One region of the Pedobacter sp. genome, then DNA from elsewhere that is predicted to be linked to it. Evidence: riboswitches for the same ligand, from Rfam matches in the RefSeq annotation. Region 1 holds a riboswitch; each other region holds the start of a gene.

What was found. Region 1 has a riboswitch for cobalamin ahead of metE (5-methyltetrahydropteroyltriglutamate--homocysteine S-methyltransferase). Riboswitches for the same ligand answer to the same signal wherever they lie in the genome.
Region 2: it holds a riboswitch for cobalamin, as region 1 does, so the genes downstream of both, ACQY77_RS02375 (TonB-dependent receptor) here and metE (5-methyltetrahydropteroyltriglutamate--homocysteine S-methyltransferase) in region 1, are expected to answer to the same signal.
Region 3: it holds a riboswitch for cobalamin, as region 1 does, so the genes downstream of both, ACQY77_RS02355 (TonB-dependent receptor plug domain-containing protein) here and metE (5-methyltetrahydropteroyltriglutamate--homocysteine S-methyltransferase) in region 1, are expected to answer to the same signal.

The regions. Positions count from the first base shown of each region.
Region 1 is NZ_OZ257244.1:3,059,147-3,064,843, forward strand. Features, by position in the region: gene ACQY77_RS12335 (M14 family metallopeptidase) at 1-651, opposite strand, end outside; cobalamin riboswitch at 829-1,030, shown strand; gene metE (5-methyltetrahydropteroyltriglutamate--homocysteine S-methyltransferase) at 1,225-3,555, shown strand; gene ACQY77_RS12345 (acyl-CoA thioesterase) at 3,623-4,009, shown strand; gene ACQY77_RS12350 (class I SAM-dependent methyltransferase) at 4,073-4,738, shown strand; gene ACQY77_RS12355 (phosphatidate cytidylyltransferase) at 4,735-5,544, opposite strand; gene ACQY77_RS12360 (putative signal transducing protein) at 5,594-5,697, opposite strand, start outside.
Region 2 is NZ_OZ257244.1:634,263-639,959, reverse strand. Features, by position in the region: gene ACQY77_RS02390 (alpha-L-fucosidase) at 1-374, opposite strand, end outside; gene ACQY77_RS02385 (HPP family protein) at 659-1,261, opposite strand; gene ACQY77_RS02380 (serine hydrolase) at 1,305-2,549, opposite strand; cobalamin riboswitch at 2,634-2,823, shown strand; gene ACQY77_RS02375 (TonB-dependent receptor) at 2,922-4,946, shown strand; gene ACQY77_RS02370 (YncE family protein) at 4,951-5,697, shown strand, end outside.
Region 3 is NZ_OZ257244.1:627,785-633,481, reverse strand. Features, by position in the region: gene ACQY77_RS02365 (PKD domain-containing protein) at 1-736, shown strand, start outside; gene ACQY77_RS02360 (DUF5074 domain-containing protein) at 755-1,852, shown strand; cobalamin riboswitch at 1,987-2,179, shown strand; gene ACQY77_RS02355 (TonB-dependent receptor plug domain-containing protein) at 2,276-4,150, shown strand; gene ACQY77_RS02350 (DUF6580 family putative transport protein) at 4,188-4,775, shown strand; gene ACQY77_RS02345 (ABC transporter substrate-binding protein) at 4,869-5,697, shown strand, end outside.

The DNA.
Region 1 (5,697 bases):
TTCTTTAAGGTTCAGCATAAAAAAGTCACGATTATTATCATGCCCGGCATATTTTTCATATAACCGTGGTAATCCGGATAAGGTACGTTTGCTCTGGTCCTTTTGCCTCATGTACCAGCTGGTAACCAGTTCTTGTCCATCGGGATTAGCATGGGTAAAAAGGATAATTACATTGTCCAGAATTTTCATGGTTTCAGGATCTGTTTTAGAAGCAAACTCGTAAGCAGTTTGAATCAATTGGTGAGCACCAACCGTCTCAGTGGCATGAAGGCCTCCGTCTATCCAAACTACCGCTTTTCCCTCTTGCGAGAGTGATTTGGCTTGTTCCGTGGTAATTTCGGCATGAGCCAATTGCTGCGAGATCTCTTTATACCGTTCCAGCTTTTGAATATTTTCTGGTGAAGACACAATTAACATATATTGGCTTCTACCTTCTTCCGTTTTTCCAATATCCACCAATTTTACTCTTTTGGAATGTGTTGACAGTTTTTTAAAATAGGCTTCTGTTTGAGTGTAGGTTGCCAGTTGGTAATTCTCTCCGATATCAAATCCAAAGTGAGATTTAGGGCTGGGCACTTCCTGAGCTGCAGCAGAAAACCCAACCACCAGAAAAAAAATAAATGAGAGCTTTTTAAGGTAGTTTTTGATCATAATAAGTTTAGTTTATTGGATAAACCAAATATAATATAGATTATCAGCTGTAATTCGCTTGCGCTAAATTTGTTACAGACATAAAACTTACCCGGATTTGTCCAAAAATTAGCTAAACCGTCAAAATCCTGCTGCTTATTAGTTACATTTGCGCTTGATGTAAGTTCTTAACTTTATTTTTCATCAACCGGTGAAGGTCCTCGGTGTAATATCGGGGATAATAGGGAATCATGTGAAAATCATGAGCTGTCGCGCAACTGTAAGTCTTGTCTGTAAAAAAGGCAACAGTTTTATCATTCATGCCACTGTACTTTAAATGTATGGGAAGGCGATAAAACTGGGGATAAGTCAGGAGACCTGCCTTTTATCGAATTGACGATGCTTTCGCGTTATAAAGCCATTGGTCAGGTCTGATAAATACAATAGAATATCTGATTATTCATGTGCTCAAAGCATTTTCTGCAGTAGAGCGGATTTTGTATGCTTCAAACTTTTCCAGCGATTTATAGCCAAAAAGCTGTAAAATATTGCAAAAAGAGCTTTTAAATGATTTTTTACTTAATCTTTAAAAGAATGAAAACGCAAAATTTAGGCTATCCGCGAATTGGTAGCCACCGCGAACTGAAAAAAATCTGCGAAAATTATTGGGCAGGAAAAACAGGTTACAAAAATGTACTCCAGGTGGGTAAGAACATCCGCCACGAAAACTGGCAGCTACAAAAGGAAGCAGGGATCGACCTTATTCCTTCAAACGATTTTTCTTTTTATGATCATGTTCTTGATCATTCCCTGATGTTTGGCGCTATTCCAAAAAGATATAACGAGGTTATTTTGAGAAAGGGAAATGCAGAGCTTGATCTTTACTTCGCCATGGCGAGAGGTTATCAAAAAGAGGATTTGGATGTAGTAGCGATGGAAATGACGAAGTGGTTTGATACCAATTACCACTACATCGTACCAGAATTTTACAAAAACCAGCCCTTTAAGCTCTTTTCTACCAAAGTTATCGATGAATTTTATGAAGCCAAGCAACTGGGCATCATTAGTAAACCTGTGCTTATTGGACCGGTATCATACCTGCTCTTAGGCAAAGAAAAGGAAGCTGGCTTTGAAAAGATTGATTTAATTAAGAATCTTCTTCCTGTGTATCTTGATATCTTAAACAGGTTAGCTGCTTTAGATGCCGAGTACGTTCAGTTTGATGAGCCTTTTTTAGCGTTAGACTTATCCGAAAAGGAGCAGGCGGCATATCAATTTGTGTATAAGGAAATTAAAAAAGCCTTTCCAAAATTAAAAATAGTTCTGGCAACATATTTTGAAGGATTAGGAAACAACTTGACTTTAACCACCTCACTACCGTTTAATACATTACATATCGATTTGGTGAGAGCTGAAAATCAACTTGAATCGGTTATTGCAGCGCTTGGCGACGATAAAATATTATCATTAGGCCTTGTTGATGGTAGAAACATCTGGAAGAATGATTTCTCTAAATCCAGTGCCCTCATTACTCAGGCCGTAAAACATTTAGGTGCAGCCAGGGTATGGATTGCTCCATCGTGTTCCCTCATACATTCTCCAGTAGATTTAGATAATGAAACGGATGAACAAAACCTATCTGCAGAAGTTAAACAATGGCTGGCTTTTGCTAAACAAAAGGTCGCCGAAGTAGTTACTTTGAAAAAGATTGCCACACAAGAAAACCCTGCATCTACCCAGCAGAAACTAGAAGAAAACCTTATTGCTATTAATAACAGGGAAAACTCAACACTAATTCATAATCAGTTGGTTAAGCAACGTGTTAAAGCTTTACAAACAAAAGATTCAGAAAGATCAAATCCTTTTTCGCTCAGAAAAATTAAGCAGCAATCGTTAAACCTACCACAATACCCCACTACAACTATTGGATCGTTTCCACAAACAGTTGAAGTAAGAAGCTGGAGAGCTAAGTTTAAAAAAGGATTATTTACTGATGAAGAATATAACAGCTTAATTGCCGAAGAAACGGCCAAAGCCGTTAAATGGCAAGAGGAAATAGACCTCGATGTTTTGGTTCATGGCGAATTTGAACGCAATGATATGGTAGAATACTTTGGAGAGCAACTGGCTGGTTTTGCCTTTTCTAAAAACGGATGGGTACAAAGCTACGGTTCTCGCTGTGTGAAACCACCCATTATTTTTGGCGATGTTTCGCGCCCTAAACCAATGACAGTAAAATGGACATCGTTTGCACAATCCTTAACTTCCAGATACATGAAAGGGATGTTAACCGGCCCGGTAACCATCTTGCAATGGTCCTTTGTCAGAAACGATCAACCCCGTTCAGAAACCTGTACACAAATTGCCCTCGCGATTAGAGATGAGGTTATTGACTTAGAAAATGCCGGTATTAAAATCATCCAGATTGATGAACCTGCCATAAGAGAAGGGCTTCCATTGCGCAAAGCGGATTGGCAAAACTATCTTAACTGGGCTGTTAAGGCCTTCAGAATTTCTGCTGCTGGGGTTAAAGATGAAACACAGATCCACACACATATGTGCTATTCTGAATTTAACGACATTATACAGAATATCGCCGCTATGGATGCAGATGTAATTACAATAGAAACCTCCCGCTCTCAGATGGAGCTTTTAGATGCTTTCGCAAACTTCAAATATCCAAACGAAATCGGGCCTGGTGTTTATGATATTCACTCTCCGAGAGTTCCAAAAAGATCAGAAATGATCACTTTGTTAAAAAAAGCAAAAGCAGTTATCCCTCAAGATCAGCTATGGGTAAACCCAGATTGTGGTTTAAAAACCCGCGGCTGGGATGAAACCAAAAAAGCCTTAATTGAAATGGTTGAAGCAGCCAAAGAAATGCGTAAAACGGCTGCTGTTTTAACAGAAGACCTTCTGAATTGAGAATAATCTATAGCTTTGGCAACTTTCACGTTGAAAGTTGCCAATTTTTAAATCACATTGTATCCATATGACCTTAGCAGAAAGAATATTAAACTCTAAAACCAGTATTTTCAAAGCCGTTTTTCCTAATACCACAAACCATTATGATACCCTGTTTGGTGGCACAGCCATGCACATGATGGACGAAGTGGCGTTCATTACTGCTACACGCTTTAGCAGGCAAATTATGGTAACTGTAAGCAGCGATAGAATAGATTTTAAAAAACCCATACCGGCAGGCTCAATTGTGGAACTGGTAGGAAAAGTTATTCATGTGGGTAACACCAGTTTAAAAGTAAATGTCGAAATTTATATCGAACAAATGTATGCCGAAGGAAGAGAACTGGCCGTACATGGCGACTTTACATTTGTTGCCATTGATGAGCATAAGAAACCTGTTCAGGTGATCAAGTAATCTTGTAAGGGATATATAAAAAAATGTAACATTGTCCCTTAGCCAAAAACTAGCTTTGATATTATGGAAAATCAACCAACAACTGATGATTTTAAAGCAATTGCCAAACAATTAAGCTGCCCTGAAGGAGCAAATGGCATTAAAACCGGTGAGGCTATGAACCTTACCAATAAAGGTATGACTCAAGCCGCTATTGATGCAATAAGCCCACAAAATCAGGATCATATTCTGGAAATTGGTCATGGAAATGCCGGTCATTTAAAATATTTGCTGGCTAAGGCCCAGGAAATTCAATATCAGGGAGCAGACATTTCTGAAACAATCCTCATCGAAGCAAGAAGAATAAATCAAACTTTTATCAAACAAGGACGAGCTAATTTTACACTAACCGATGGCCAGTCATTACCATTCAAAAACGAAACTTTCCATAAAGTGTTTACTGTTAACACCATTTATTTCTGGAAAGATGCACCCGCCTATTTAACTGAAATTAAAAGGGTTATAAAACAAAATGGTTTATTTGCGTTATGTTTTGCAGATAAAGCCTTTATGGAAAAGCTGCCTTTCACACCTTATGGCTTTAAGCTTTACCATTTGGACAAAGTGAAAAACCTGCTTGAAAACGCAGGATTCACCATTTTTGATGAACTTGCTAATAACGAGCAAGTTAAAAGCAATGCAGGTGAAATGGTAACCAGGGATTACTTTGTTATTGTAGCCAAAAACTAGTAAAGAATAAGATAAAGATAAGCATATACTACCGGGGCGGCTAACAAAAGGCCATCAAAACGATCCAATAGCCCACCATGTCCAGGTAGCAAGCCACCACTATCTTTGGTATCTAGGCTTCTTTTCAACATAGATTCTACCAAATCGCCCAAAGTTCCGAAGCAGGCAATTAATACTGCCATTCCCGCCCATACAATAGCTATATTTTCAGTAAAAATAAAGGATAGGCCAATAGCCACCAAAACGCTGGTAAACATGCCTCCGAAAAAACCTTCCCAGCTTTTTTTTGGAGAGTGACGCTCAAACAATTTACGTTTGCCAAATTTCACACCGAACAAGTAGGCTCCTGTATCATTTGCCCATAGCATCAATAAAAAGGCCAGGGGAAAATGAAAGTTGTAGTTATTCCAGTCTTTCAAAAATCCCAAAGCATGGAAAAAGCAAAAGGGAATTGTGACATAAACAAATCCAACAAAAGTATAAGAGATATTTGCAAATGGGATTTTATTCTTTTTATAGAGTTCTGTAATGAAAACAGAAAAAATTAATGGAATACAAAGGAGCAAATACTTCACATCATATTTCAAATAATGCAAACCCGCTGCCATTAAAAAAATTAAAGCTCCTGCTATTATTCCTATATTTCTATGTGGCCGTATTCCTGAGTTTTTGATCAGTTTATAAAACTCAAACAGCGACAATACACTCAAAATAAGGTAAAAAGCCGTAAATGTGTAACTCCCTAAAAAAATGGAAGCCAGCATGACTATGGTAAAAAAGAAAGCGGTTATTGCCCGGGTTTTCATCTGAGATTAGAAGTAAATGGTGTAAGATTAAAGGTCAATTTGAAAAACGCTATTCAATTTCATTTTCAACAATGTATTCTATGGCTTTATTAAAATCGGCTTTATGAACGAGTACATTAATTTCACCTAAATGATAGGCAGATAATTGTTTGT
Region 2 (5,697 bases), 2.4 Mb from region 1:
GCTTTATAATCGGTAAGTTTACTGTCAAATAAGGTGAAGCCCTCATGATGTTTGGTGGTTAATACTGCATATTTCATACCTGCAGCTTTGGCTTTTTTAGCCCAAACTTTTGGTTGAAACTGGTCTGGATTGAATTGATCAAAATATTTTTGATAGTCTTCATTGGTAATTCTTTCCCTGCTTTTTACCCATTCGTGCCGCGCAGGCATAGCATAAAGCCCCCAATGGATAAACATACCAAAACGGTCATTCGTCCACCATTGCATTCGCTTTACTTTAGCTTCCGGACTTTCATTCCCGATACGTTTTTGCGCAAAAAGTGGCAATAAGGAAAACACTGTCAAAAACAGCAATAGGTAGGATTTTTTTCTCATAATAATTTGGTTAAATCTGGGTGTAGGTCTGGTTAAGTCTTTGATTTTTAAAGCCTACCATGACCATTTATACAAATGAAAGTATAAAAACAGGCTAAATATTAAGGGAAATAATCAAAATGATAAATGTAGTTGGTTATAAAACAGATAAAGTTGTTTGAAAGGTCACTACAAATGGTAAAGGATTGCTTCGGCCCATGTTGTTTTACCACAAAGTTTACACCTCTGTGTACTCTGGGGTAAATCCGAATCGTTCCCCTATTATAAATGAGGTCTAAAACAATTTACCGAATAACTTTTGTGCGGAAAAATGTCCTTTTCACGAAACGCGTAAACCTAGGGTTGGTTGGGTATCTTCTTTTAGGCGTGATGTTATTAAATATTAATGCAACGAACAGTAATATGGTACAGCCAGTTAAAACGGGCGATAAGACATACCAATAACCCAATCCTACAATTTTAGGTGCACCACTTACCGCAATAAGTGCTGTTGCCCCACCGGGAGGATGAATGGTTTTTGTAAATTGCATGCAAACAATCGATAAACCAACAGCAGTAGGGGCTGTAAGCCAGATTAAGTCAGGTAAAAGCTTGTGTACTGTTACTCCAATAATTGCAGAGATGACATGCCCTCCAATCAGGTTTCTCGGCTGTGCAAGTGGACTTTGGATGTTGCCATAAATGAGCACACTAGAAGCCCCAAAGGATCCGATAAGGAAGATGTTTTCGGTATTGGAAAGGATATTACTTTGAAAGAGGGCTATCAGGCCTATGCCAATAAATGCCCCCATAAAGGACCAAAAATGTTCTCTGCTATCAACAAGTGTTTCTTTATATAAAATGTATTTGGATACGCGTAGACTTCTTTTTATTCTTTTCTTAATCATTCGTAGGGAAAACTAATCTTCAATAGCATAAAGTGAGGCGCTATTAATAATCGAGTGCAAATCTACTTAAATTCGGTTTAAAATCCTTTTTCCGATCCATTTCTAACTGATAAATGACTTGCCCAAGATTTTTCATAAAAGGAAAACAAACTGTTTCATAATCATATTTATCATCGTTGTAGATCTCATCTTTATTGCTTTGTACTACGGCAGTAAGTAAATATTCAATACCATTTTTAAAATCCACGAAATAAGAATTGTCAATAATAAAACCATAACTATCGCCATATTTGTTAAAAATTCTGATGTTTTTATCCAGAGACACGTCCTTTTCTCTGCCATAATAAAGCATCTTGGCATAGGTTGGCCAAAATTCCTTTTCATCATATTTAGGATATTGGCTTTCTGTTGGGTACATGCTCATAAAAGTATATATCAGCTTGTAGTCTTCGGTACTTAAGTTAAATCGTTCCTTTGCCGGAAATGATTCGGGGAAAAGCAGTTTGCGCATTAGTTTTTGCTGATCTGAAATGGAAAAGGCATTTTTATTGGCTAAGCTAAAAGGTTTATTTACCAGTTTCTCTGCACTGTCTAAATAACCTTTGCCCATTACCAGGTTGCTGAGTTTTAACGCATATTCTTTCGGATCATACTGAGCAGGCTGACTGTAAACTAATTTATCACCATTAAAAAAATTAATCGGATTGGTATGCTTTGCCGATTCGCCTGCATCTCCAATAGCCAATCTGTTTAATATCCGACTGTGGTTAAGACCATTTTTCTTTAGCTTCTTATTGATCTCTGCTCTTCCAATAAACTCAAAAAGCCTGTTGAAAGCATCGTTATCGCTGGTTAGCAGTATTTTCTTAATGTAATGCTCAATAGAAGGAAGCTTATTTGCTGCACTTTCATCTTTTGATACCCTGGTTTGCCCCTTAAATGCACTATCTGTTATCATAATGCTTTTCGCTGTAAGTCCGGTATGTTTTAGGGTATTCACTTTCTCCAGTGCAAAAATTACAGCAGCTAACTTAACGGTACTGGCAGGGTAGAAGTAATGGTTGGGATTAAGGTTATAGCTGTAGCTTTTAAAATGTGATTTGTTTTGGGCATCCCGATTTATCTGTGTGTATAGAATTTGAACCTGGTTGCGTTCCGGATGATTTAAGATCCCGGCAAATAACTCAGGTTTGGATTCCATTAATTTTTGAAGCATCGTAGTATCGGTTTTTTGTGCCATTGCAGATACACTGATTAGGGAAAGAAAAATAAAAGCCGTTTTTTTCATGTGCTGGGATTGATTTTTAAAGTTAACCTTTTGCCTGAAGAAAGATATCCTTTAACATCCATTTTACATTTAGCTTAATTTTACTAATTTTGCGGCGCTTTTGGTTTCCGGTTTTACACCCGGAATTAAAAGGGAATACAGTGTAATTCTGTAACTGTCCCGCAGCTGTAAGCTCTATAACGATTTTTCAATCAGTTAGCCACTGTTTCTAAGAAACGGGAAGGTAGAAAAATCGGGAGTAAGTCAGAAGACCTGCCTTTAGCATATAATTTCATAGCTTTCGGGGATTGAAGCTAGGATTGAGGTACTAAAGGTTTTCGTATTTTCATTTCCTTCAAATCTGTTTGCTGTGGGTAATAACTCGCAACAAAAATGATTATTAAACATCTTGCCCAACGTGGCATCATGCAGTTTTTTATTGGCACTTCCATTTTCTGGATAGCCCTATTATGCCCTGATTTTTTATGGGCACAAGCTGATACCGTAAAGGTTAATCAACTTAAGGAAGTTCAAATCAATCAGTTAAGGATAAGTAAGCAGCACCTTTCGCCTACGCCATTGCAGGTACTATCTGGTTTAGAACTGCAAAGGTTGAATGCTTTATCAATTGCAGATGCTATCCGCTATTTTTCTGGTGTTCAGGTTAAAGATTATGGTGGCATAGCCGGATTAAAAACCATTAATGTGCGCAGTATGGGTAGCAACCATACCGCTGTTTTTTATGATGGTGTGCAGCTGGGTAATGCTCAAAACGGGCAGGTAGATTTAGGGAAGTATACTTTAGATAACGTAGCGGAACTTTTGCTAACCAGCGGGCAACGCAGTGAACTTTTACAGCCGGCAAAGGCCTTCGCTTCTGCAAGTGCTTTATATATCAAAACGAAAGTACCAACTTTTTTAAACAAAAATCAAAACATCAGTACAGATGTAAAAACCGGATCTTTCGGTTTTATTAATACAGCGGTTTTGTATGAGCAAAAGATAAACAAGCGCCTCGCCTTTAACTTGAATGCAGCATTTTTAAATGCAAACGGGAAATATAAATACCGCTATACCAACGGATATTACGATACAACAGTTGTTCGTACCAATGCAGATATTTATTCCTATCGCCTGGAAGGGGGAGCATTTGGACAAGGTGCAGATAGCAGCCAATGGAATGTTAAGCTTTACAAATATCGGTCTGAACGTGGTATCCCCGGAGCAATTGTTTCCAATAAATTTGATTTTAGCCAGCGCCAATGGGATGATAACTCATTTGTTCAGACCCATTATGAAAACAACCCAAACCGGCGATATAACATTTCTTTAAATGCCAAGTATGCCAATGATTACACCCGTTACAATGATCCAACTATTAAATCTGATAGGGGTGCGCTAAATAATATCTACAAACAACAAGAATGGTACCTTTCTGTGGCCAATGTGTACCAGATGAAGCCATATTTGCATTTTGCTTTCTCTGCCGATTATAGTTACCAGAACCTGGATGCTAATCTGGAATACTTTGCCTATCCAAGCCGCAGCACAGGTCTATTTGTACTGGCAGGTAAATACTTTAAAAAAAGATTCGAATTTCAAACCAATGTATTGGCTACGGTTATTAACGAGGAAGTTAAAACTTTATCTGCCGCCGGTAACCGCACAGAATATACTCCAGCAGCCATGTTTTCCTGGCAGCCTTTTCAAAGTCCGAATTTTAGATTGAAAGGTTTTTATAAATCTATATTTAGAATGCCAACCTTCAACGATCTGTACTACACTTTTATTGGAAATACGAGTTTAAGGCCGGAATACACGAAGCAGTATGATTTAGGTTTTAACTACAACACACACTCTTTACATGGATCACTAAAGAATTTCTCCGTTCAAACCGATGTTTATTACAACCAGGTAAAAGATAAAATTGTTGCAGTACCCACACTTAACTTATTCAGGTGGACAATGCTCAATCTGGATGCAGTATCTATTAAAGGACTGGAAACCAATATTAAAACTTTATGGTTAATCAATGAGTTCGAATTCAGTACCAATTTAAATTATACATTCGAAAAAGCATTGGATGTAACCAAAACCGGTTTTACGTACCGCAATCAGATTCCATATATTCCTGTTCACAGCGGTTCATTTACCGGAAGTATTACCCATAGCAGGTACAGCTTAAACTACAGCTTTATTTATACCGGTGAACGTTACAGCCAAAAGGCCAATATACCGGTAAACTACGTAAAGCCTTACTATACACATGATCTTTCTATCGGTGGTTATTTCGGATCACATCAGAATTATAAAGTTAATGTCGAGATAAATAATCTGCTTAACCAGTACTACGATGTGGTACTCAACTATCCTATGCCCGGACGAAACTTCCGGATTACACTCAGTGCTAAAATTTAATACTATGAAAAATACCAAATCTATTTTGTGGCTGGCCTGTATGCTGCTTGTGTTCCTCTCTTGCAGGAAGGAAGATAGTTTTATCCCTGAGGAACAGGAACAATTGCCTCCTGATCCAACAGTTGAACTGAAGGGTTTTTATCTTTTAAACGAGGCTAATATGGGATCGAACAAGTCCTCGCTGGATTATTACGACTTCAGTTCTGGTGTATACCGCAAGAATATTTACAATGAGGCTAACCCCAACGCTACATTAGGACTTGGTGATGTGGGCAACGATATCAAAATATATGGATCACGGTTGTACGTTGTGGTCAACATGTCGGATAAAGTGGAAGTGCTGGAATCTAAAACAGCAAAGCGGATTGGTCAAATCAATATCCCCAATTGCCGGTACATTACTTTTTATAAGAACAAAGCCTATGTAACTGCATATGATGGTTATGTATCTGTAGTAGACACGACATCATTAAAAGAGGAAAAGCAGATTGTTGTAGGCAAACAGCCCGAAGAGATGGCGGTAATAGGTGCAAAATTGTATGTAGCCAATTCTGGTGGTTATAATTATCCAAATTATGAACGGACTGTTTCGGTCATTGATCTAAATACGCTTACAGAAATCAAAAGAATAGATGTGGCGATTAATCTGCATAGGTTAAAGGCAGATCAATATGGCGATTTGTATGTAACCTCCCGAGGTGATTATTACAATATCCCTTCCAACTTATTTGTAATTGATACCAAGACAGAT
Region 3 (5,697 bases), 2.4 Mb from region 1:
ATTTATAAATGAAGCATTGGGCTCAGTTGCAGGCGCACAAAAAATTATCGGCGATGTAAGCAAAACCAGCCTCATCAGTTTAGGGGGCTTTGGTGGTTACATTGTTTTTGGATTTGATCACTCAGTAGTCAATAATTCTGGAAATGACCTTGCCATCTACGGCAATCCGATTGGCGGCTCAACTGCATGGGCAGAACCAGGCATTGTAATGGTAAGTCAGGATGTGAACGGAAATGGTAAACCTGATGATGAATGGTATGAGCTGGCAGGTAGTGAGTACAACAACCCCTTAACCATTAAAAACTACGAAATTACATATGTTAACCCCAAAGGGTTTGCCAATGTAACCTGGACAGATAATCAGGGCGGAAGTGGAACGTATGACGTAAATAACTTTCACAAACACAACTTCTATCCGGAGTTTGCGCCAGATCAGGAAAAACTAACCCTCAGGGGAACCTTGTTGCCTTCAACTTTCGGTAAGGTAGGAAGCATTTTTGTTAACGCTGCGTTTAACTGGGGATATACCGATAGCTGGTCTATTGGAGATGATTATGCTACCAATAAATATAACGGTTTCGACATTTCCTGGGCAGTAGATAAAACAGGTAAGAAAGTAGAATTGAAAACCATCGATTTTGTAAAAGTATACACCGCACAAAGAGAAAAGGGGAATACGCTGATGGGCGAGATATCTACTGAAGTTAAAGGCGCACAAGATTTAGGAATTAAATAGATACACAAATAATATATAATGAGATCATTAAACACAAAACAACTTTTTATTGGAATATTTATCACGCTTTTGGGCGCCGCCTGTAAGAAGGATGCGGCAGTAGAACCCGAGGTACAACCTGTTGCTAAAGGAAAATATGAAAATGGATTTTTCATTGTGAACGAAGGATGGTTCGGGCATGGCACAGGAGAACTGAACTTCTTTGATTACAGCACCGGGAAATTAACAGACAGCCTTTTTAAACGGGAAAATCCTGGTAAAGATTTAAAACCAGAAGGCTCAACCCTGCAGTACGGGACTATCTTTAACAATAATTTATACCTGGTGAGTAAAGTTGGTGGACCAGTTGTAGTAGTTGATGCATTTACATTGAAAGAAAAGGCCAGGATTGCTGCCAAGGGCGGTAACGATTGGCGGGCTTTTTTAGGAATTGATGAAAATACAGGGCTTTTGAGTAGTTCAAGTGGCGTTTACCTGGTTAACCTTAAAAATATGACCGCCTATGCTAAGCTAGTTGGTGCAGACGGACAAGTTGGTGATATGATTAAAGCAGGTAATTACATTTTTATGCACAGTGCAACAGACGGATTACTCATTTACAATGCTTCAGATTATACTTTAAACAGAAAGATTAAAGGAATGACGGTAGGATTTGCCAAAACTCCAAATGGTAAAGTTTGGTATGCAGGTGCTAAATACCTGTATCAAACAGATCCGCAAACTTTGGCTAAAGATAGTGTGAGCCTGAGCTTTACCACTTATTCTTCATGGGGAGCATGGCATGCGGGGTCAATTGCTGCATCGACCAAAGACAACGTAGTTTATTTACTAAAAACCGGAAGCTTTGGTGGTGGAAGTGAAGTGTATAAATATGATGGAAATGCAAACACTTTGAATGCACCTTTTGCAACCAATCCGGAAAAACAAATTTTCTATGGTAAGGGGATCGGCTTTGATTCAAAATTAAATCAGGTTGTGATCCAAACGGTACAATCAGGTTATGGAGCCAATTATGCCATCAATAATTTGTATTTCTATGATCCCGCAGGAACACTAAAGAATACTTTATCATATGATGGGTATCATTTCCCTGCGGTCACCGTGTTTCATCAATAAACATTATGGTCGGTCTTTTAGGGTATTGTTTCATTTGCATGCAAACTAGAGACTCCAAACTAAAGACTCCAAACTAATTAAAACCGCTCTCTCTTTACAAAGGTTTGCTGATATACAAGCAAACCTTTTTTTGTTACCTTTGCAGCGCTTTTGGTTTCCGGCTTTAAAATCGGAATTAAAAGGGAATGCAGTGTGAATCTGCAACTGTCCCGCAGCTGTAAGCTCTGTAACGGTTTTTCGTTCTACAAACCACTGTTTTCATCCGGAAATGGGAAGGTAGAAAAACCGGGAGTAAGTCAGAATACCTGCCACCAGCGTATAATTTCATAGCTTTCGGGGATTGAAGCTAGGATTGAGATACTTAAATTTCGTATTTTCATTTCCTTTTCTAATCTGTTGGCTGTGGGCAAAACTCACAATCAAATGAACAAAAAAAGTATTCTAATTGCCGCAAGTCTGGGATTTGTGCAATTAACCATTAGCCAGTTGGCCAATGCACAAGACAGTCTGCAACTAAAAGATGTAGTGATTACCGCCACTAAAAATGATCAGAAACAATCGCAAACGGGTAAGGTGGTTACCATTATCAGTAAAGAAGTTTTAGAGAGAAGTCATGGTAAATCTTTGCCAGAGCTATTAAATGAGCAAGCAGGGATTTTAGTTTCTGGCGCTACTGGTAATCCGGGACAAAATAAATCCGTTTTTTTTAGAGGAGCCGCCAGCGGGTATACTGTCGTATTAATTGATGGTATTGTACAGAATGACCCTTCAGGAAATGGCGGGGCTTTTGATTTACGCCAGTTTTCAATAGATCAGATCGATCACATTGAAATTTTGAGAGGTGGTCAGTCTACTATTTACGGTTCTGATGCCGTTGCAGGTGTTATCAATATCATTACCAAAAAAGCCGGTCCTAAAGGAAATACCATTTACGGTGTAGCTTCTGCCGGAAGTTACGAGAGTTACAAAGGAACCATTGGTTTAAATGGAAGGGTAGAGGGTTTTAGTTACAATATAAACTATACGCATAATAAAACTGATGGCATTTCTGAAGCTGCGGCACCCGTTGGAAGTACAGCCGCCATGGATAAAGATGGCTTCAAGGCTGATGGTGTAAATGCTAATTTCGGAATCCAGCTAGACAAGAATTTTTCTGTTAATCCGTTTTTGCGCTATTTTTATGGAAATTATAAAATTGATGAAGATGCTTTCACAGATGGCTCACCAGATAATCATTCTATTTTAAAGCAATTCTCAGGTGGTGTTAATTCTATTTATAAATTTAATACAGGTAAAGTCACTTTGAATTATAGCTATGAAACGACTTCGAATGATGCACAAACAACTTTCATGGGTTTTCCATCAAATTATTCAAGTAATGGCAGAATCAATATTGTTGATTTGTTCTACAACCAGAAGATCAATGATAAACTTGATTTACTAGTAGGTGTAGACAACAGAGCAGTTAAATTAATAAGCGGATCAAACTCACCTAAAACGAATATTTTTGCCGCTTACGGTTCATTATTTTTACATGACTTAAGCATTTTCAATTTAGAAGTAGGTGGAAGATATAACAAACACGATCAATATGGAGAAAATTATACTTATACCATTACCCCAAGCATCAACATTATAAAAGAGATTAAACTTTTTGGTACCGTTTCAACCGCATTTAAAGTGCCTACTTTGAGTATGTTATTTGGGCAGTTTGGTGCAAATCTGAACCTCAAACCAGAGCGATCTCAAAATTATGAAGCTGGTGCAAACTTCAGCTTTGCGGATGAAAAATTTAACTTAAGGTTAGTTGCGTTTAAACGTAATATTACAGACGCTATTATTGCTCCGGCTAGCAATGGTTATAACTACATTAATTTAACTTCAGAACAAAAAGCTAAGGGTTTTGAAATTGAACCGGCTGTGAATTTAGGTGTTTTTAATTTTAACGGCTACTACGCCTTTGTGAAAGGGGGAGATGGACAAGTTGATTACCTTATCAGAAGACCAAAACATACATTTGGTTTAAATGCGGGAGTCCATGCTACCCAAAATCTATATGTAAGTGCCAATTACCGTTATTTCGGTAAACGTTTTGATACCAATTATGGAACTGGTATGGTGGAAGAACTCTCATACTACAAATTATTAAGCGCTTATGCTGAATATGCCCTGTTCAATAAAAACGTTAAAATTTTCTTTGATGCGAAAAATATCCTGAATGAGAAATACAATGAATTTATTGGTTACAGCACAATGGGCTTCAATTTTAACGCGGGTGTAAGTTTTAATATCAGATAAAAAACTTAACTTTGTATAACATTAAATCAACCATAAAATGTCTAATTTAAGATTCAATCCACGTAACTTAACTTTACTATTAATGATTTTAGTCATTACAGTATTTCGTTTAGTGGTTACATTCAATTCTGAAGCACTTCAGTTTGCTAACTTTTCATCAATTGGAGCGGTAGCATTATTTGGGGGAGCCTATTTTAAAGATAACTTAAAAGCTTTCGCTTTTCCGATTTTAAGTTTGTTAATTAGTGATGTAGTATTATACACCACCATATATAAACAATACGTAGATATCTTATTGATTCAGGAAACGTATACTTATTTGGCGATTATCTTAATGGTGTTAGCAGGTAGATTACTATTGAAAAAAGTAACCGTAGCTAATCTTTTGTTATCCACTTTGGCGATTGTATTTATCCACTGGATTGTTAGTGATTTCGGGTCGTGGTACAAAAACCCATTGTTTACTCAGGATTTAGCGGGTTTTTGGAACTGTCTGGTAAAAGCAATTCCTTTTGAAATTAGATTCTTAGAAGGAACGTTGATTTATGGAGCCATCCTTTTTGGAGGTTTCGAATTGTTAAAAGCAAAATATCCTGTGCTTAAACTTAAAGCACAAACCCTATAATTTTTTAAGGTTTCTATAATTAAGATCCTCTTTTGAACCATTCAGAAGGGGATTTTTTTTAACTTAGTATTTCATTACACGGATTTAAATTCTATGAAAGTTGTTTCTTTTTTGCCTGCTGCAACCAAAATGATTTATGATATGGGCTTGCAGGAATACCTTTATGGTGTAACGTTCGAATGCCCGAAAGAAGCCGAACACACGCCTAAAGTGGTACGTTGTATTCTGGAAGGCAAGCATTATTCGAGCATTGAAATCGATCGTATTTTTTCTGCCTCTAAAGCGCAGGGAAAAAGCTTATATTGGGTAGATGACGAGCTTCTGGAAAGCATTGCGCCGGATATTGTTTTTACCCAGGACGTTTGTGAAGTGTGCAATATTGATACGGTATGTACCGAAACTGCAGTTATGAAGTTAAGTAAACAGCCTCAGCTTGTTCCTTTGTCTCCAAACAACCTGCAGGATGTTTTTGAATGTGCATTAACGATTGCCCGGGCAATGGGTAAAGAGGAAGTAGCACTTCATTATTTAGCTTCACTTCAAAAGAAAACAGATGGGATATTGGATACTCTACGTGCCAACAAAGCACCACTAAAGCGGATAATGTTAATGGAATGGATAGCACCTATTTATAATTGTGGACATTGGATTCCCTTCCAGATTGCGGCTGCGGGTGGTGTAGATATGCTTTCTAATCCAGCAGGAGACTCTATTGTAACACCATGGGATAAAATTGTCAGGTACAATCCTGAAGTTTTGGTTATTGCACCATGTGGCTTTGATGTGGGCAGAACCCGTGAAGAAATCTCTGTTCTAACGGCTAAACCAGGCTGGGATGAGCTTGCTGCGGTGAAAAATAATCAAGTTTATTTAGCTGATTTCGATATGTTTACCCAACCCAGTATTGGTACGCTTGTAGCCG